DNA from 4 places in the Paenibacillus sp. 79R4 genome. Region 3 is predicted to be linked to each of the others. Evidence: riboswitches for the same ligand, from Rfam matches in the RefSeq annotation. Region 3 holds a riboswitch; each other region holds the start of a gene.
The links. A riboswitch is a leader RNA that binds a small molecule or an ion and turns the genes downstream of it on or off. The one in region 3 is predicted to bind cyclic di-AMP.
Positions count from the first base shown of each region.

Region 1: linked by a shared signal. The riboswitch ahead of DMN77_RS21400 (3D domain-containing protein) and the one ahead of DMN77_RS11605 (KamA family radical SAM protein) in region 3 are both predicted to bind cyclic di-AMP.
Region 2: linked by a shared signal. The riboswitch ahead of DMN77_RS22005 (C40 family peptidase) and the one ahead of DMN77_RS11605 (KamA family radical SAM protein) in region 3 are both predicted to bind cyclic di-AMP.
Region 4: linked by a shared signal. The riboswitch ahead of DMN77_RS03760 (hypothetical protein) and the one ahead of DMN77_RS11605 (KamA family radical SAM protein) in region 3 are both predicted to bind cyclic di-AMP.

Region 1 is NZ_QJOT01000021.1:35,048-40,188, forward strand. It holds gene DMN77_RS21390 (dihydroorotate dehydrogenase electron transfer subunit) at 1-320, opposite strand, end outside; gene DMN77_RS21395 (polysaccharide deacetylase family protein) at 733-1,542, shown strand; gene DMN77_RS21400 (3D domain-containing protein) at 1,611-2,300, opposite strand; cyclic di-AMP (ydaO/yuaA leader) riboswitch at 2,305-2,517, opposite strand; gene DMN77_RS21405 (VOC family protein) at 2,775-3,158, shown strand; gene DMN77_RS21410 (amino acid ABC transporter ATP-binding protein) at 3,256-3,978, opposite strand; gene DMN77_RS21415 (amino acid ABC transporter permease) at 3,965-4,627, opposite strand; gene DMN77_RS21420 (transporter substrate-binding domain-containing protein) at 4,731-5,141, opposite strand, start outside.
Region 2 is NZ_QJOT01000023.1:15,372-20,512, reverse strand. It holds gene DMN77_RS22020 (M1 family metallopeptidase) at 1-414, shown strand, start outside; gene DMN77_RS22015 (hypothetical protein) at 517-1,350, shown strand; cyclic di-AMP (ydaO/yuaA leader) riboswitch at 1,571-1,706, shown strand; gene DMN77_RS22010 (C40 family peptidase) at 1,710-2,201, shown strand; cyclic di-AMP (ydaO/yuaA leader) riboswitch at 2,444-2,579, shown strand; gene DMN77_RS22005 (C40 family peptidase) at 2,583-3,053, shown strand; gene DMN77_RS22000 (GNAT family N-acetyltransferase) at 3,294-3,818, shown strand; gene DMN77_RS21995 (c-type cytochrome) at 3,954-4,310, shown strand; gene DMN77_RS21990 (4a-hydroxytetrahydrobiopterin dehydratase) at 4,423-4,722, opposite strand; gene DMN77_RS21985 (hypothetical protein) at 4,886-5,141, opposite strand, start outside.
Region 3 is NZ_QJOT01000007.1:95,460-100,600, forward strand. It holds gene DMN77_RS11600 (cobyric acid synthase) at 62-1,678, shown strand; cyclic di-AMP (ydaO/yuaA leader) riboswitch at 1,707-1,847, shown strand; gene DMN77_RS11605 (KamA family radical SAM protein) at 2,030-3,169, shown strand; gene DMN77_RS11610 (methyl-accepting chemotaxis protein) at 3,247-4,935, opposite strand.
Region 4 is NZ_QJOT01000002.1:394,348-399,488, reverse strand. It holds gene kdpA (potassium-transporting ATPase subunit KdpA) at 1-1,150, opposite strand, end outside; gene DMN77_RS03760 (hypothetical protein) at 1,200-1,613, opposite strand; cyclic di-AMP (ydaO/yuaA leader) riboswitch at 1,730-1,926, opposite strand; cyclic di-AMP (ydaO/yuaA leader) riboswitch at 2,032-2,272, opposite strand; gene DMN77_RS03755 (metal-dependent hydrolase) at 2,810-3,508, shown strand; gene DMN77_RS03750 (MFS transporter) at 4,274-5,141, opposite strand, start outside.

The sequences.
Region 1 (5,141 bases), on a different contig from region 3:
GGGGCAATCCCGATTCCCCCGCCAACAAATGCCGTCTTGCCTTCCGGAGCTTCAAATCCATTTCCAAACGGACCTTCCAGCCTCACATGATCCCCTTGCTTCAAATTTGAGAATAGTCTCGTTCCCTCTCCAACGACTAAATACAGAAATTCGATCCGTCCAGGCGTAATATCGAAAATACTCAGCGGCCTGGACAGCAGCGGATAATGGTCCCATGCGCGTATCATGTAAAACTGGCCCATCTTCCCGACGAATTGACCGGCAACGGCCAGACGAAATACTCCTGGTGCTACTTCCTCATTGGATATGACTTCCGTCAAATTGTTCAGTCCCCTTTCTTATTGAGGTTGTTCAAAAAGCCCACTTCCGATCCGAAAAGCCAACGAAGCCATGTGGCCTGCGAAAGCCTCTCAGTTGTTCACGACCAACTTCCTGCGCCCCTCTTCTCAGTTCCTATGCTCATCCAACAGAAGCGTTTGGAAAAATATCGGAAACATGAGCTCCGGTACTGCAAAACTGGCCTTTTTGAGCACACTATAGACGCCTGCTTGATTTTATACACTTCATTTAAAGATGCAATTTTTCTCGCCTACCAGTCTGTGATAAACATCACTCCAAAACGATTTAGCCCTGAGTAAAACGCTTACCTTGAAAATTAACCATTTCCTCATATTTTTCAATGAATATGGGCATACCAGAACATGACATTTATTTTGGAGAAGAGGTAATGCTATGTCCACAAAACTCAAACACTGGATGATCGTCTGCACCATCCTGCTCATGTTGTTCCCAAGCTCTGGGAGCATTGAAGCCAAACGGTCGTCACCGGGTGCACCAGGTACGGAGGACACGGCACCTACATCCACTGAGAGCAGTGAAAAGCCGCTTAATCTAGCCGAGCTGCAGCGCAAATATTCCGAGACCTTTGTATTCCGCGGTCCTCGGGTGAAGCAGGTCGCACTTACTTTCGACGATGTGCCAGACCCCCGATTCACGCCGCAAGTGTTGAAAATACTGAAGCGTGAAGGTGTCAAAGCCACCTTTTTCGTCGTAGGCAGCCGGGCCAAGAAACATCCTGATCTCGTTCGGCAAATCCACCGTGATGGCCATATCATCGGCAACCATTCCTATACTCACAATCAATTCAAGAAGCATTCGATGCAGGAGTTCCAGTCCGAAATACTGCGGACCGAAAAGGTGATTCAAAATATCGTCGGTTATCGCCCGAAGCTGATTCGGCCTCCATACGGTGATATTAATGAAGCTCAGGTTCGTTGGGCGAAGCGGCATAGCTACAGAGTCGTAAACTGGAACGTCGATTCTCTGGATTGGAAGGGGCTCGACAAGGACAAGGTCAAGCAGAACGTGCTTGAAACGGTTGGTCCCGGATCGATCGTTCTCCAGCATGCCGGAGGCGGCTCGGGCTCTAACCTGAACGGTACGATCGAGGCGCTGCCCGAGATTATCGAACAATTGAAATCCAAAGGCTATCAATTCGTTAATGTGGCCGATATGCTCCAAACCAAGAAAAATAAATTGTAATAAATAGGGCCGTACCGGAACAGCTTCTGTCCGGTACGGCCCTATAAAATCGATGAATCTATAATCTGCTATTTCAATACAAACAACTTAACATCCTGATAACCAAACTGGTTCACAAAGGAAGTACTGCCCGGGATGAAAATATCGATCCGGTTGCCCTTGATCGCTCCACCGATATCTGTCGCTGTCGCTACAAAAGCTTTCTTAGGCAGGCCTTCATGATCATGTCCGGTTACGAGCACCTTGGTGCCCAGAGGAATCACTTTCGGGTCCACTGCAATCGTTCCTAGTTTGAGCGGGTTGCCATAATAATCTACCGCGCCATATCCGCCATTTTCACTTGGAGCTGAAGAATACGCCGTCGCTTTGGCGCTGATCGTCTTGGAGTAATTAAAGCTCTTGCCCCAAGCTTCAACCACCTTTTGATCTGCAAGTACGCTTAGCGTAGGCAGCAGAATGGCGCTGTCCGCAGATGAAGCCTTCATTTCCGGAGCAGACATCGTATTGCTCTTGTTATCAGGAATTGTGATGCTAAGACCTTCGTATATATTGGTTGCCTGGATGGTCGGATTAGCGGTCATCAGCTTGTCCATCGGCACTCCATACTGCTTCGAAAGTGTATAGAATGTATCTCCTTCCTTCGCTGTATGTAACGAGTCGGCCAGCGCAGGAACGGATTGGATCGCTCCAAATAATCCAGCGGTAATCAATGCTGTCTTCATCATGCGCTTGAATGTCCATGTATGTTGTTTCTTCATGTTGTCCTCCTTTGATTTCGCCTGCGGAGTTAGTTGTCGGATTCGGGAAAAGGAAGCTTCCCTACGCGAGAATAGTAACAAATGATAGATTCATTTTTTGTTACTTTATCCGCGCTTCACCCCAAGATAGCCAATCTGTAAATGATTCCATTTCAAATCGGCCTTTCGTTAAATCGTCCCCCGCACTTGTCCTAGTAAGTTTCGGCTCATTGAATATATCACAACTTTGTAACCAATAGCTCATGTAATTGTTACCATTTGCGCACAAAGCCTGATATAACAAGGTATTTTTAATCTTAATTAATGACAAATACAGTTATATGTTTACTATATAAGCGCAACTCAACATGAGAAATGTGGACTGGAAAAGCCGGACTTGCTCTTTCTTTGGTTCGACCTCTATAGTAGTAAAGAACGGATAGGATGGTATTCCGCATAGCGAAAATATTGGGTTGGAGGGGTGAAGCATTGGGCTTGCTGCATCATATCGAGATTTACGTATCAAACCTTAAACGTTCGGCAGAATTCTGGGGATGGTTTCTGTCAGAGCTTGGTTATGCGCCGTTTCAGGAATGGGAAGAAGGCCGGAGCTGGAAATTAGGAGACACTTATCTAGTGTTTGTTCAAGCCAAAGAGAAATACCTGGACGTTCCCTACAATCGATGTCGTGTGGGGCTGAACCATTTGGCATTCCATGCGAATTCACGGCAACAAGTGGATGAGCTGACTGTCAAGATTCGGTCCAGAGGATTAAACGTGCTTTATCAGGATAGGCATCCTTTCGCCGGCGGAGAAGACTATTATGCCTTGTTTTTCGAAGACCCTGATCGAATAAAAGTCGAGTTGGTAGCACCTTGAGCATCCCTGTTCGCGATACTAGCAAAAAGGGCGATCCCCAAGTAGTATTTACTACCGGGATCGCCCCTTCCATTCCTCGCGCAAATATATCGCTCGGTTAGAGTACTTTGCTCAGGAACTCCTTCGTCCGCTGCTCCTTAGGCGCACCAAATACTTGCTGTGGCGAGCCTTGCTCCAAAACCTGGCCTTGATCCATAAAGATGATGCGATCGCCGACCTCTCGGGCAAAGCCCATTTCATGCGTAACGATGACCATCGTCATTCCTTTGTCGGCCAGCTTCTTCATAACATCAAGCACTTCTCCGACCATCTCGGGGTCAAGCGCGGAGGTCGGTTCATCAAACAGCATTACATGCGGCTCCATCGCCAGCGCTCTGGCAATGGCAATCCGCTGCTTCTGCCCACCGGACAATTGTGAGGGATAGGCATCCCGCTTATCCTGCAAACCGACAGTTTGCAGCAGATTCATCGCTACGGCCTCTGCTTTGTTCTTGTCCATCTTCTTCACGCGTATAGGCGCAAGGGTGATGTTATCGAGCACCGTCTTGTGCGGAAACAGATTGAACTGCTGGAACACCATCCCCATCTTCTGACGAGTCAAGTTAATGTTGTGCCCTCGTACGGTAATCGATTCGCCTTCGAACAGAATCTCGCCTTCAGATGGAGTCTCCAGCATGTTAAGACAGCGCAGGAACGTGCTCTTCCCCGATCCGCTCGGACCGATTACAACGACAACCTCCCCTTGCGAGACCTCAAGGTCTATCCCCTTCAAAATATGGAGATGACCGAATTTTTTATGCAAATTTTTAACGGTTATCACTGGCCTTCAACTTCCTTTCGAACACACCCAAAACCCGAGATAGTGTGAATGTCAGAATAAAATAAATTACTGCAACGATCAGATACGGTGTCATCCCGTTATACGTGATGCCAACGACAGAGCCGGATTGGAAGATCAGCTCGGTCACACCGATAATGGAGACGATAGAGGACTCTTTAATAATCGTTATGAATTCATTGCCGATGGCCGGAAGCACTGATTTAATCGCCTGCGGAATGATGATGAAGCGCAGCGACATTCCCTGCGACATCCCGAGTGAACGCGCCGCTTCCCCTTGTCCGCGATCCACGCCTTGAATACCTGCGCGAAAGATTTCCGCCAAATAAGCCGAGCTATTGATGGACAAAGTAATCGCACCCGATTGAATCGGAGTAAAGTTAACGCCGAATAATTGCGAGAAGCCATAATGAATAATCAACAGCTGTACCATCATCGGCGTTCCGCGCAGGAACTCCACCCAAGCATGGCCGATGAAACGGACGATTTTTAAGGGCGACATCCGCACCAAAGCAACCACAAGCCCGAGAATAAAACCGCAGATAACACCGATCGCAGCCAATAAGAGCGTATACTGCACACCGGTGAAGAAGTAATCGCGGTAATCCCAAAACATCGTAAAAAACTTCATAACCAGACCATTCCTCCCAAATTCATCAGAAAACTTGCTAAAAAGCAGAAAATAGCGAAGCTTCTCCGCTATTTTCTAGAGCAATTCCTTAAAAATCCAATGTTTATTTCACAGCCAATTCGCTGGCTGCTTGAATATACTTCTCTAGGCTTCCATCTTCCATCAGGCGTGTCAAGGTAGCGTTGACCTTATCAAGAATCTCGCTATTGCCCTTCTTCACAGCGACAATATATCCGTCATCCTCAGCCTCCGGCTGAGCCTCTGCAATGGTCAGACCCTCGATATTGCTTATATACGCCTCTGCTACTGGACCTTCGATGATAGCTACGTCTACACGGCCTGTTTTTAGCTGCATCATAATATCTTGAGTTTTCGCCAGGGAAGTGATCTTGGCATCCTGGACCGTCTTGGCAATATCCTCCTGGATCGAACCCTTTTGAACGCCAATCTTCTTGCCAACCAGCGCATCCATCGTCTTGTAGCTGCCTTCTTCACCGGTACGAGTGACAACAGC
Region 2 (5,141 bases), on a different contig from region 3:
TGGAAGGATTACTTCAACCAATACGTATATAGCGACAAAATGGCTGATTTTTCAGTGGATCGAATTCAAATTCATCCCTCCGATTCAAGCAGCGGCAACGGATCGATCTATGAGTCCATCATTGATATAAGCCGTAAGGGCGCCGACTATCCAGAGGTAACCATATTGCTCTCGTTCAAGGATGGACATACTCTGCGCAAGACTTGGAAAGTGGATAACGACACCCTCCAGATCAAGGTTCAATACAAAGAGCCTGTGGATTGGGTACAAATCGATCCTGATTATGCGCTCGTTCTTGAGAATAAACACATTAACAACTACCTGAAGGCGGAGATTCAGGAGCCTGTGGGAACCCGCTCCACCTTAACGATTGTCAAATTGCTGGAAACCGTACTCGGCTCGTTATTATGGTAGGTACCCAACCTTTATAAATGCTGTATATGCTTCCGTAGCAAGTTTTTGTCCGCGGCTTATTCTACGGAGGCATACCTTAACAAAACTTTGAGGGGGAAAAGTATGATCTATATACGTAGTGGATGGAGTCTTATAAAAAACCAGCTTCCCTCTATTATCATCCTGTTTCTATATCAGCTGCTATGGGGACTATTTTTATACAGGCTCGTCAATTCAGTAGTTACGGAGGTCCTGGTTAGATACCCAGATCCCCCGCCCAACATGCTCAGCCAGGCTCTATTCCTCCTGGAAGGCCAATACGAGCTCAAGCATAGCCCCGACATCCGTCTCTATCTGGGGTTGCTGCTCGGTATGGCTCTCATCCGACTACTAGTGACGCCTCTGCTCCAGGCGGGAGTCCTGTATGGCTTAATGCCCAAGGAGGAGCGAAAGAGCGGACTTCCGCTATTCCGCGGCATGAAGGAGTTTGGAAAGCCGGTATTCTTGTTCCTATTTATTGAGCTTATATTAATCAGTCTGCCGCTATTATGGATTCTCCCTCACGTCCAGGGAATTCTGCCAGACCTGCTTCGCTCAGGCTCGGTACAGATTGCTCCCATGCTGAAGATGTCGGCCGTTCTGCTCGCTTGGTTGATCTATTGCTGGCTTATTGACCAATGCTTGCTGTTCGCACAATTTGGCTATCTTTTCAAAAAGGGGCTATGGGGTTCTATTCTGATAGGTGTTCGATATGTGCTTCCTGGAGCGGGCATCTCTCTCTTACTCGGCATTTTTGCCCTGATCCTGTTCTTCATCTTTGGTTCAGTATCGTGGATTTGGACCGGAATACTCGCTCTTATTCTGCAGCAAAGCTATCCTTTCATACGAAGTTTGTTCCGAGTTTGGGAGGTAACCTCTCAATATCAACTATGGGAAATGAAGTCACAGAAAAGTTAAATTATTTTTACCATTATAATCCCTTATACCACAAGGCCTCCGCCAGAATCGGAGGTCTTGTTCTTTGTTTTTGTCTCTGAATCTTGTGAATTAGGCATTGCCAAAATATACTTCTCTTTGTTACAATAACAACAGCAGAAATTCAGTAACAGTTTTGTAATCATTCTTGTCATAATAAGTCAAGTAATAGCAATTGCGAGTGTAATTATAACAATTATTTACGAAATCATGGCCGAATTCCCTCCACGGGGAACGGGGGAACCACTTTGGGTGAATTGATCTCGCTAGAGAGGGATCATAGGGAACCTTCAACCGAATCCTTAAGCTAACCTCGTAGGCAATCGGAAGGAGTATTTTTCTTGAAGAAACAGTTAACTACATTAGCTCTTGGTGTTACATTGCTTTTCTCCATCGGAACTGGTAGCGCTTTCGCTGATTCCAAATTAGACTCTGCTATTGATGGAGCGTTAGGAACGAAATATGTATCCGGTGGGACAACGACTTCCGGGTTTGACTGCTCAGGGTTCACGATGTATGTATTCTCCAAGATCGGGGTCAAGCTTCCTCACCAATCGGGATCGCAATATAAAATGGGCGAATCCGTATCCAAGGATGAACTAATCGCTGGCGACCTGGTGTTCTTTAACACTTCAGGCAAAGGCATATCCCATGTAGGTATTTATGTAGGTGAAGGCAAATTTGCTCATGCATCCTCTTCCAAGGGCGTTGTAATCAGCAAATTGAGCGAGAAATATTATGTAGATCGTTATGTTGGAGCTAAGCGCGTTATGAGTTCTGATAAGTACGAAGATGTTACTGGAGAAGTTACAGACCACGATGATGTAGAATAATAACGAATTTTAAACCCACGGAGATTCATTTGGAATCATAACCGTGGGTTTTTTATTTGTCTAAGGGCCTGCTTTTTCCCCGCTTCTGGCCCTTTATGCCTATCTGCCTGGATAGAAACACCGACTTGCAGATCAAATCTATCGACAAGCTTGTCAAACCTGGGCGGGTTTGGTAAAATGACCAATGTAATAGTAACAAGTTTGTAATCTTTGTTGTAACTATCGTAACTTTTGGGTGCATCAACTAAGAACAGCCGAATTCCCCAGCACCCGGGAAACGGGAGAACCATTTAGGGTGAATTGGCCGCAATCCTGCCGCCATAGGGAACCTTCAACCGAATCCGCAAGCTAACCTCGCAGGCCTTGGAAGGAGCTTACATCTTGAGAAAAACAATCATCGCAGCCGCTGCAAGCCTAGCCATCTTCTTCACCATGCAAAGCGGCAATGCTTTTGCGAGTACCACTCTTACTAATGTTGTTGACTCGGTATACGGTACACCTTACAGACTTGGTGGAATTAGCGCCAGCAGCGGCTTTGACTGCTCAGGCTTCACCAAATACGTATATCAGAAAATGGGCGTAACCCTACCTCGCGTATCAACAGATCAGTTCAAGCAAGGCACTGCAGTAAGCAAGAGCCAGCTGAAGCCTGGCGATCTCGTCTTCTTCAATACGACGGGTAAAGGCGTCTCCCATGTAGGCATTTATGTGGGTAATGGAGAATTTGCACATTCTTCCTCCTCTAAAGGCGTTCGGATCGACAGCTTGAGCAATAGCTACTACAAAACGCGTTATGTAGGCGCCAAGCGTATCCTTAGCCAATATACTTATTCTCTGTATGCCCAAGCCTAATCTTCAGCGTTCAACCATTTAACTTTCATTCATTCATTTATCATCATTTATAACTATATAATGCAATTGATTCCACGCCCGGAATCAATTGCATTTTTTTATCTCCGATCCTGTAGCGCATCGTGCAAGCAAAATATTCTAAAATCGCACTAACACCTTTACAAGGAATAGAATTCCCGTTAGAGTGAGTTTAAAAAGGTATCTAGCATCGTATCATGCAATAAGCAAGGAGGCGTAAATATGGAAAAGTATATTCCGAAATTTCTTATTGTACCTATGGAAGAAGACCATGGCGCAGACATCTGCACCTGGCGCTACGATTCTCCCTATGACGTATATAGCTGGCTCCCTTGGGAGCAGATGAAGGCGCTCGATGTAGAATTCGGCAATCCTGCACTACGGGCCGAACAATACGCCTCCCTATTGGATGAAAACGGCGGGCTCGCGGGCTTTGCCCAATACTTTCCCCTCAAAGGAGTAACCCGTATTGGGGTCGGGATGAGACCTGATTTATGCGGCCATGGTTACGGTAAATCATTTGTCATCGCGATCGTGGAGGAAGCGCTGCGTCGTAAGCCTGATAATGAGGTGGATCTTGAGGTTCTGACCTGGAACAAAAGAGCGATCCGAGCCTACCAGAAATCGGGCTTCGTGATTACTGATCTATATGAGAAGATGACGCCCGGCGGCATTTCCAAACCATACTATTGTATGGTATTTCGCGGATTCCCTAAAGAGGGAGAGTCTGGTCATATTGAACTTTAATGTTGTCTGTGATGATTTGCATATATTTTCAAGAAAACACTAAATTATCATTACTTTTTTTGTCACAAACGCTATGATCCACTGCAATGTTCCGGTATAATGGAATGGATAGCTTACATAAAAGGGGCGATTCGTGTGCAGAAATGGATCATGAGCGGATTACTCGGCGTGGCATTCATTATGGCCATCGTGTTAATTTTCACCTTACCTGGTAAAGAGGAAGTGGCCAAAGAGGCCAAGCCAACCATGCCTGAAATTACTCTCAATGTTGATCAGGCCGATGCTACGATCAAGGCAAACTGTATCAGTTGCCATGGCGATCAACTGCAAGGTCAAGTTGGTCCGAATTTGCAGAAAATCGGAGCTCAATTAACAGCGGATCAGCTCTACGGCATCATCAAGAAAGGCAAAGGACAAATGCCGACCTTTAAGGATAGGCTGAAGGACGAAGAAATTGCGAACGTAGCCCTCTGGCTTGCGGAGCAAAAATAATCGCAGCACAAAGAACGCCCGCCAAGGGGATCCCTGGTGGGCGTTCTTCTATACGAGCCGGCTGTATAACATTGAGTTCCACTTCCAGCCGGGGTAGAAGCCTATCGATGCATCAGCCTACAGAACGCGCCTTCTCGAAAGCCTCGTTGTACTGCTGTGCTTCCTTAATATCAACGGCCGTTATACCGCCTTCCTCCCATGATGTCAGCCGAAGCGTCACTGTTTTATGGTCAATGGTTATAAAAGGGTGATGATTGAACGCCTCTGATATGGCTGCAACCTCATCGACAAAAGCGATTCCCTTCATATAATTAGAGAAGGTATATTTGCGAACGATCCATCGTCCTTCCTCTAGCTCCCATCCTTCCAGTCTCTCTAAATGCGCTTCTATTTCCTGCGGTGTAAACGGCATTTTTATTTCTACCTCCCGTTCGTTCTCAAAAAATATCCCCATATCATTCTTGCATCTGAACCGTACATGAGATATTAATTCATTATATTCTTCTATTCAACGATCATGCTATCCAATATATTACCATAGCGTTTACTGTATAAACAAAATAAGGGAATAAATATTAAATCAATGCAACGAAATCCAGTTCATCCTCTCCGATTAGGAAATTGATGCGATGGTTGTCCGCATCATAAATCACTACTGCGCTGCCAACGGAAATAACCGGCTCCGTGCCTAACGCAAAGAACAAGTCCTCGGCCAGCGCCTCCTGGACCTCCAGCTTCTCCTCCTTCGAGAGGATCTCCCATTCAGAAGCCTCCATCTCAAAGAAAATATAGCTATCAGATATCTGGCCTACCGCCTTCGTGAGATCTGCC
Region 3 (5,141 bases):
TATAAAGGAAAAAGATACAAAGCGGAATTGCGGAGATTCCAGCCATCGGGGCGCTGTGCTGATGCTGCAGGGAACGGCTTCTGATGTAGGCAAGAGTGTCATCGTGACTGCCTTATGCCGAATTTTCGTTCAAGACGGACTCAGGACGGCGCCCTATAAATCGCAGAATATGGCGCTAAATTCCTATGTTACCGCCGATGGCCGGGAGATTGGGCGCGCACAGGGCGTGCAGGCTGAAGCCTGTGGAATCGAGGCGACAACGGATATGAATCCCGTCCTGATTAAGCCGACGGGAGATATGCACTCGCAGATCGTTGTTCACGGCAAGCCTTATCAGCATCTGAGCGCGATGAAATATCGCGAGGAGTTCCTGCCCGTGGCCCGGCCGATCGTGATGGAGGCTCTGAACCGACTGAGGGATGAATACGATCTCGTTGTGCTGGAAGGTGCGGGAAGTCCGGCGGAGATCAATTTGAAGCAGCGTGATATCGTTAATATGAATCTGGCTGGATGGGCGGAAGCTCCGGTTATTTTGATCGGCGATATCGATCGCGGCGGGGTGTTTGCATTTCTGGTCGGAACACTCGAATTGCTGGAGCCTGAAGAGAGAGCCCGGGTGAAGGGCTTCATCATTAATAAATTCAGAGGCGATCTGGAGCTGCTTCGGCCAGGGTTGGATTGGCTGGAACAGCGGACAGGCATCCCCGTCCTCGGAGTGCTGCCCTTCTTGCCGGATTTGGAGATCGAGGCTGAGGATTCAGTCATTCTCGACTCCTACGCTTCGGTACCTAAGCAGGGCCGCGATATCGATATTGCCGTGATTCGTTATCCGCGTATTTCCAACTTTACGGACTTCGACATGCTGGACGCAGAGCCGGATGTGTCTGTGCGTTATGTCCAGCGAGCGGCGGAGCTAGGAGAGCCGGATGTAATCATCCTTCCGGGCTCCAAGGATACGATCAGCGATTTGGCATTTCTACGGGAACAGGGGCTGGATGGGGCAATTGAGCAGCATCTGGAGCGCAGCGCTCATTCGCAACTGGTCGGTATTTGTGGCGGTTACCAGATGCTTGGGGATGCACTGCTTGATCCGGAGGCTGTTGAATCCGGCAAGGTGAAGCGATCCCGTGGACTTGGCTGGCTGCCGCTGACAACGACGTTTCTCCCTGGCAAAAAAACAATCCGCACCACAGGACATGTTCTACCTGATGCCTCGCTCCGCCTTTATTCAACGGAGCCCGTTATCCCCGTTGGCGGCTACGAAATTCACTCCGGGGAGACGGTATACTCAAGTCAGGCTGGGTTTGGTTTAGAGTCATCGAACTCTGACACCGTAGCGAACTCACACGGTACAACAGGAAGTATAGATAACAGGGAGAAAGAAGCAATGTCCTTATTCCTGGTTGAAAGCGCTGATGGAGGGGAACGCACGGAGGGCGTCTGCCGTGTGGATGGGCGAGTGTTTGGTACGTATTTACACGGTCTTTTCAATAGTGATGAGTATCGCCGGGCTTGGTTGGATGGCATTAGACAAGCCAAAGGGCTGGAGCCTCTGGCTGCGACATTTTCCGCTGCGGCCAGGCGTGAGAGGGCGTTTGACCGACTTGCCGATCATGTAAGAGGCCATCTGGATATGGATCAAATATATGAAATTGCGGGCCTTCCAAAGAATCCTTAGTTTTGACATACGCTTACATTTGTAATACGATAAATATACGCTTAATTTTCGAATGGTAAAGTCGAAAAGCGGGGGAACCATTTTTTGGGGCGAATCGTTGTAAATACACGTAGGGAACCATCTTTCCCGAGTCCGTCAGCTAACCTCGTCAGCAGTGGATGGGTCATCATTTATACCGCTTTGCAATGACCCTGTTACGGGTCTTTTTGCGTTTATGAATCTTTAAATTGTAAGCAATATGACCCGTTATTACTCGGCATCTAATGCCTTGCGCTGCACTGTCATCTTTGGTTTCCATGCTTCTTCTTTACGAATCGGCGATGTTGTTTGAGATAAAGGAGGAGATGGTGTATGGCAAGCCCGAAGTACATTACAAATATCGATAGGGTGACGCAGCTATCCCAGGCGGAACGGGAGCAATTGCGTCCGATTACTGACAAATTCGTGTTCCGGGTAAATGATTATTATTTGAACCTGATTGACTGGGACGATCCTAAGGATCCGATTCGTAAGCTAGTGATTCCGAATACGGGGGAACTGCGCGAATATGGGCGCTGGGATGCTTCTGACGAGGATACGAATTATGTCGTACCCGGCTGTCAGCATAAGTACCGGACAACGGCGCTTCTAATCGTCTCTGAGGTATGCGGCGCTTATTGCCGCTACTGCTTCCGCAAGCGGTTATTCCGCAATGATGTGAAGGAAGCGATGGCTGATGTCACGCCGGGGATTGAATATATCTCCAGGCATCCTGAGATCAACAATGTGTTATTGACGGGCGGGGACAGTCTGATCCTTGCGACCTCCAAGCTGCGCATTATCCTCGAACGGCTACGGGCGATCGATCATGTGAAGATCATCCGGCTTGGCTCGAAGATCCCTGTGTTCAATCCGATGAGGATCTATGAAGATCCTGATCTATTGCAGTTGATCTCTGAATTCTCCTCAGCGGAGAAGCGCATTTATGTAATGGCGCATATTAATCATCCGCGGGAGATTACGGCGGAAGCGCGCAAATGCTTCGAGGCACTGCATAAAGCTGGAGCCATCGTTGTGAATCAGACGCCGATCCTGAAGGGAATTAATGATGATGAGAAGGTGCTTGGGGAACTGCTCGACAAATTGTCCTGGGCAGGCGTGACGCCTTATTATTTCTTCATCAACCGCCCGGTCGCCGGCAACTCCGATTTTGTGATTCCGCTGCAGCGGGCCTATCAACTGGTGGAAGGGGCTAAGGCCCGTACTTCCGGTCTGGGCAAGCGCGTTCGCTTATCGATGAGCCATACATCCGGCAAAATCGAAATATTGGCGATCGAGCACGGAATGGCGTACTTGAAATATCATCAATCCCGTGAGGATGAATATGGGAAGTTCATGGTGCTTGAATGTCCGGAGGATGCAGCCTGGTTTGATGATCTTCCCGGTAATGAATCGTATTGGAAAAGACCCGAGAAGAAGCTGGCCGAGGCTGTCTCGGTGAATGAACTGTAAGAGGCAGGTAGGTCTTTAACCAAGAAGAACCGCTGGAATATTAATTCCGGCGGTTCTTCTTGGTTTACTGATCTCATTTAAACTTTGAATTTATCTACAGCCTCGCTTAAGGAAAGAGCATGGCGGTGGAGCTGTTCAATCGCTCCTACATGGTTCTTCATTTCCTCGATTTGTCGGCTGGTGTTGTTGGAGATTTCTTCGATGCTAAGAAGGGATTTCCCGGTTATATTAGCCGATTCTTCAACAGAGGCGGTGACTTCCTCCGTGCTGGCCGAGATTTCCTCGGTTGCCGCCGAGACGGATTGAACGCTGGAGTTAATCTCCGAGATCAGCTCGGTCAAATGGCTGAACGCCAGCTCTGCCTGATTCACTTGCTCCGTACCGGAACTAATCTCACGGGTGGCACGCTGCATCGTCTGCATCGAGCTTACAGTCTCTTCCTGGATGCTTAGCAAGTATTCGCTGATCTTCGTTGTGGCATCCCTCGTCTGTTCAGCAAGCAGGCGAATTTCTTCGGCGACGACGGAGAAGCCTTTGCCATGCTCTCCAGCCCGTGCTGCTTCAATCGCTGCATTCAGCGCCAGGATATGAACCTGTTTTGTAATACTTGAGATCAAATCTACGACTTGAATGATGGATGAAGCACGTTCGTTCAGAGTTGAAATATGCGTGAGCAGCGCTGCGGCGGCCTGCTCGACAAGCTGCATCTGACCGGTTGCCGATTTGGCCAGCTCATTCCCGTTGTCAGCTTCATCTGAAGCTTGACCGATGCGTTCCGTCACTTCAGCCGAGGAGCCGGCGATATGCTGAATTCCTAACGAGATTTCTTCCATCGCACGGGCATTTTCTGCGGCGGCTCCGGCGATGATGGTGCTGCCTTTCTCAATTTCCTGCATCGAATTGCCGGAATGCTCGATCAAATTCTGGAAGGTATTCACAGATTGATAGATCTGATCGGAGCCCTGGATCACCCCGTGGGAGCTATTTTGAACCTTGGTGATCATTTCCTTTAGCTCGGTAATCATCGTTTGGAAGCTGGCCGAGAGCTCCGCGATCTCATCGCGTCCCGTAATAGTAATCTGTTGGGTTAAATCTCCCTGCGCCATTTGTCTGGTTACTGCCGCCAAATTCTTGATCGGCTTGATAATGCGTTTGCTGTTCACATAAGCTGCGATCAGCGCCAGCACAATGACAAGGGCAGCGATCACGATTCCGGTCCATAGAATCTGATCTTCCTTCTGCTTGATAAAGTTTGCATCCATACCTACAGCCAGAACAGCCGTGCTGCCGGACAGGCGGATATAGGCCGTTTTGTGCACGCCGTATTGATCGCTGTACAGCTCGCTGACGCTCAGTTTGCCAGGATCTTGTACTTTCATCGCTTCATGGATCTCAAGCTCGTCTCCAACCTTCATGATCGAATCTTTATTGATTCCGATTACGATTGCCTTATCTTCTTGGACATCGAGAAGATAAGCGGTATGCAGATGGAATTCCTCAACCTTCTTGCTGAGGTAAGACTCAACGGCAAAGCGGGAATTTTCGTTGCCTTTAATAAGCTGAAGAGCCTGTGAATTATCAAGTCCTTTGTAAATATCCCTGGAGCTTGTATGCAGAACCTCATCGAATTGAGGAAGTACATTCTCGTCAATAATACTCATGGCAATAAAATAGAAGGTTGTGCTGAATAAAATGGATGACAGGATTGTGATGACCGCAAAAGTCAGCATAAATTTGCGACCAATGGAGTGATTAAATTTTCGCATTGATATCCCCCTGAGTTTCTATTAATCTAGTTCTTAATACCTATTTATGTATGATGCATTAGAATAAAAGACATATAAAGGTATTGTAAGATAAAATGAAACATTTAAACAATGATATTATTTATTTTTTTATTGATAGCGATTTCATTGTTTCGAGATAGTGAATTTTAGCCGTTTCCCGGGCCTGTTTTATTGATTAAAAACAA
Region 4 (5,141 bases), on a different contig from region 3:
CCATGTTCATAAGTCCGACGCCCTTCCCGCCAAAGACGACGTTCAGCATCATCTGGGCCAGAGCTGCCAGGCCGCCAAGCGGAGTAAGCGAATCATGCATATTGTTAACGCTCCCCGTAGTCGCAGCGGTCGTAATCGCCGTAAAAATCGCCGAGCCCGCAACCCCGAAACGCACCTCTTTGCCCTCCATATTACCTTGCGTGAGGTCTATTCCAAGCGTATGGAAGAGCGGGTTCCCGGCCTTCTCGCTGAAATAGACCAAAGATAGAAATCCAAGGAACAAGACCATCATCGCGGAGAAAATAACCCAACCTTGCTTCTTATTGCGGGCAAATAAACCGAATGTATAAGGCAGTGATGCGCTGATCAGCCACATGGACCACATCTCTATTGCATTCGTCAACCCGCTGGGGTTCTCGAACGGATGAGAGGAATTTGCTCCAAAGAATCCACCCCCGTTCGTACCCAAATGCTTGATGGATTCCAGCGAGGCCACCGGCCCAAGCGAGATTCGCTGTACAGTCCCTTCCAGCGTGTTCACAGCCGTGGCAGGCTGCAAGGTTTGCGGAACCTGGAGCGCCACCAGCAGAAGCGTTACGATCAGCGAAGCAGGCAGAAGAATACGAACGATCGCCTTTACAAAATCCTCGAAGAAATTCCCCAGCCGTTGGCCTCTCCCGGTAATCCCGCGGATAAAAGCAATAGCAACGCATAGACCTGTAGCCGCCGATGTGAACATCATCATGGTGATAACAGCCATTTGCGAGAAATAGCTCAGTGCTGTCTCCCCGCTATAATGCTGCAGATTCGTATTGGTCATGAAGCTGATTACCGTATTGAATGCCAGCGTCGGCTCCATACCACCGCTTCCTTCGGGATTCCAAGGCAACCACTGCTGCAGGCTGAGAAGCAGGAAAGCGATGGTCATCAACACCACATTGGTGGCCAGCAAGCTGATAATATATTTCTTCCAATCCATCCCTTCGCGCCGCCGGTAGCCGGCTATGCTGAAAATAAACCGCTCTGTTGCTCCGAAGATGCGATCACTACGATTCGGTACATTGGAGAAAACATGATATATATAAGTTCCGACCGGCTTCACCAGCAATAATATGACGCCGATCACGATGAACATTTGTAAATAATCCATTACACACTCACCCCATCAGGAATCCTGTTTATAAATTTTAAGCTCCGGCTTATTGCTCAAGCTGTGGCTTTGCCGTAAGCAGAAATCCAACCTCTCCGCTCACGGAATGGATGACATAAGAAGCTCCCAGCCCTTTGTAAATCATGCGCGGATTTTTATTCGGAGTAATAATGAAAATCTGATCCTGCGTCCATCTCCGGCAGATTTGCAAATAGCGACAAGTTAATGTCATACTCAGTTCAAAAATATAGCAGCGGCCGATTGGAAACGGCGGAACGATCCAGCTCTGCTCGTCATCCGTCTTGATGCGCAATACATGTCTTACGCCCAGTTTATGAAGGACTTCTTCCTCCTTCTTGTTGTTCACCAGTACCGCGAAATTACGCTTCGCTGCCATCAGCAGCAAAATGAACTTCAGTCCAACCGGGTTCGGGGCTGCTACCAGAACAAACTCTCCCTCCACTTGAGAACACCCTCCTTGAATTTGCAGAGGACAACACAAGAGAAGCCGCAGGAAAGATAGTAACCTTCCCCGCGGCTTTATGGGTGGTCTTGGACCCACTATTCGGCCTTTGGTGGTTGCCTCTTCCTTGACGCTTACGAGGTTAGCTGACGGATTCGGGCGCGGAAGTCGCCCTACCTTGAAGAATAGATTATCCTCCAAGCGATTCACCCCATGGAACTAAGGTTGAGAAGCCCGCGGAGCGGACATCACTCAGTACCGTTGGTTCCCCCGCTGCTGTCCTATCCACGACAGCATTCAGCGTTTTTTGATGGATCATTTCATTGTATTTCAATTCATTTTTCAAATTAGGGCGCAAAAAACCACAGAGGCAAACGGTCCTCTGTGGCCGAATTTATTGCGGCTCGCAGTCACCTTTCCTCTCTCATACCCACGCTGACGGAGTTAGCTGACGGATTCGGGCGGTGAGAGTCGCCCTACCCGAGAAGAGTCCATGGTCTCTTCCTCAGGATTCACCCCTGTCCGAATGGGCCTGTGTTGGCTCTCACACCAGCCCTGGCCCTTCAGACGTCGCGCAAGCCGCATTGATCATCACGCAGCAAGCACTTGTTGGTTCCCCCGTTCCCTGGAATATCCCAGAGATTAAGCGATCGGAATTGGTTAATATTGATTATGGATTATGGATTGAATCATACCGCTGCAAGGGTTGACTGTAAAGCCAACTTCCTGGCAAAAAAAGCGATAAATTTAAAGGAATACGAAAATATACCGCTTACATTGATATGGCGCTCTCTAATTTTCGCTATAGCTCATTTCTACTCTTGATTTTGAATTCTTTTATAAGAATTCCACAGATTATAGCAAACGACCTCTGGACTCTCCCCTTTACTGGAACGTTATACTCGGTAAGCAAGTGCAAACCCTATCTATATTGCCTTCGGTTCGACGCTTGGCGGCTTCGTTGCCATAAACAGTCGATTGATCGATGTGTCCTGGTCCGGGGGAATAGTCACCATTGCCGCCGCTGTTTTGACCGGGATTAGCTACCGTCTGGATCATCATAGCTCACAGCTATGCAGTGATCCGGCAGGCGCAAAATGTTAATACTGCACTGGCCAGCCAGCAAAATTTTACTCATGCCTCTGCTTCGCTATAATAGAGTTAGTTCATTATTTTGCCAAAAAGGAGCGATATTTGTGAAACTAACGTATCTCGGACATTCATGCGTATTTTTAGATACCGGCGATTACCGTCTGATCATCGACCCATTCTTGACCGGAAATCCTAAAGCAGCTGCTATGGCAGAAGATATCGATGTCGATTATATCCTGCTTACCCATGGGCATTCGGATCATATCGGGGACGCTGAGGCGATTGCCAGAAGGACTGGAGCCACCATCGTAGCTATTGTTGAACTGGCCGACTTTTTTAAGCAAAAAGGGCTTAAGGCAACCGGGATGAACCTGGGAGGCTCATCCAACTTCCCGTTCGGCAAGTTAACCTTCACCCCGGCTCTCCACAGTTCATCCGTAGAAGTGAACGGAACCAATGTCTACTTGGGAGTTGCTGCGGGCATTGTGCTTAATATCAACGGCTTCATCGTCCATCATTGCGGTGATACCGCACTGTTCAGCGATATGAAGCTCATCGGAAGCAAACATAAGATCGATCTCGCCTTCATCCCGATCGGCGATTTCTTCACCATGGGACCGGAGGACGCCCTGCTCGCTGCCGAATGGATCGGCGCCAAGCACGTGGTCCCGGTTCACTACGATACATTTGGCCTCATCAAGCAGGACGGAGCACAATTCGCCCACCAATTGCAAAAGCTTGGCATATCCGGCCATGCCCTGCTGCCGGGCGAAAGCCTCGATCAAGCTCAATTGGAGCGTTAACTGACCATTCTCGTCTCACTTCATCGACCGCTCTATTTATTTTGTATCCGGGCCATTAACCCAGCTGGTCAGGCCATCCGCCCATAACCGACCGCACCGGCTGCACCTACCGCCCAATGCTGGCCTGATACTGGCACGACGCTAGTCCGATGCGGGCACGATACTGGGCTAATGCTGGCCTGATACTGGCACGATGCTAGTCCAATGCTGGACCAATGCTGGCCTGATACTGGCACGATGCTAGTCCGATGTTAGTCCAATGCTGGACCAATGCTGGACCAATGCTGGACCAATGCTGGACCAAATAAAAATAGCTGCTTATCAGCAGCTATTTTTATTTCTAACGAAACTACAGAACGTTATTGGCTCCCCAAAAGCGGGAAATTATTTTTAACGAAACACCATATCGTTATTTGGGCGAAATACCAGCAAAAAGAGATAATTCTTGTTCAATAGCGATACCCAGTTTCGTTAAAAATCTCAGCGCCCCGATTTGAAGCCAATAACGATACCACGTTTCGTTAGAATCTCCAAAATAGTAGATTACGCAATCGGGTCCATGTTGCCTTCCCGAATCAAATCGGGAAGTACCATATCCCGACCAACATAATGCCGTGCGAAACTTACAACAAGAAGCAGATGCAGATTCGCTTCAGCAAACAGCGTTTCGCTTCTGCATCACCTTGTTCTCCCCTTTATGCCAGCTCAATTTTTCATTAGCGCTCCCTTGAACAGACAGGCACAGAGGCGCTTGCTAATCCAAAGCTAGTCCAAAAGTTCCTTCCCTTTTGTCTCGGTACCTAGCCAGAGGACGGCAATCGCGCCGATCAGAACCGTAACGAAAAACAGCCAGAAGATCGAGCTGATCGCTACCTCCCGGGCTACAAGCCAGCCAACCAGGAACGGAGCGATTACCCCGCCAATCCGGCCGAAGGAAGCAGCGAAGCCAACACCTGTCGACCGGACCTTGGTCGGATACAGCTCCGGCGTATAGGCATACATGCCTCCCCACGCCCCCAGATTAAAGAAGGACAAGCAAATCCCCGAGGCGATCAGCATCCCTTCCGTCGTTGCGCTGCCAAACCAGGCCGCGCTTGCAGCGGTAAGCACCAGGTACAGGACTAATACGAATTTCCGGCCGAACTTCTCTATGAAGTAGGCAGCCGTGAAATAACCCGGCAATTGAGCCAGGGTCATAATCAACACGTATTCAAAGCTCTTGACGAGGCTGAAGCCCTTCAGGACCATGACCGAAGGCAGCCATAGGAACATGCCGTAATAGGAGAAGACTACAGTAAACCATAAAATCCAGAGCATGATCGTCGAGCGTCGATGAGGAGCTGACCATACAGATTGCAGCTTCTCTCTGACCGAAAACCGCTGTTTCATGGCATTCGATTGCTCGATAAACCGCGGCGGATCTTCAATTGAGCGACGCAAATACAAGGCGTACAAGACTGGCACACCACTAATGACAAAAGCCATCCGCCAGCCGTAATCCGGGATTACAAAATAAGCGATCAGCGCTGACAGAATCCAGCCGAGGGCCCAAAAGCTCTCTAGCAAAACGACAGCCCGCCCCCGATCCTTGGCGGGTACAGATTCCGAGACCAAGGTGGATGCTACGGGCAGC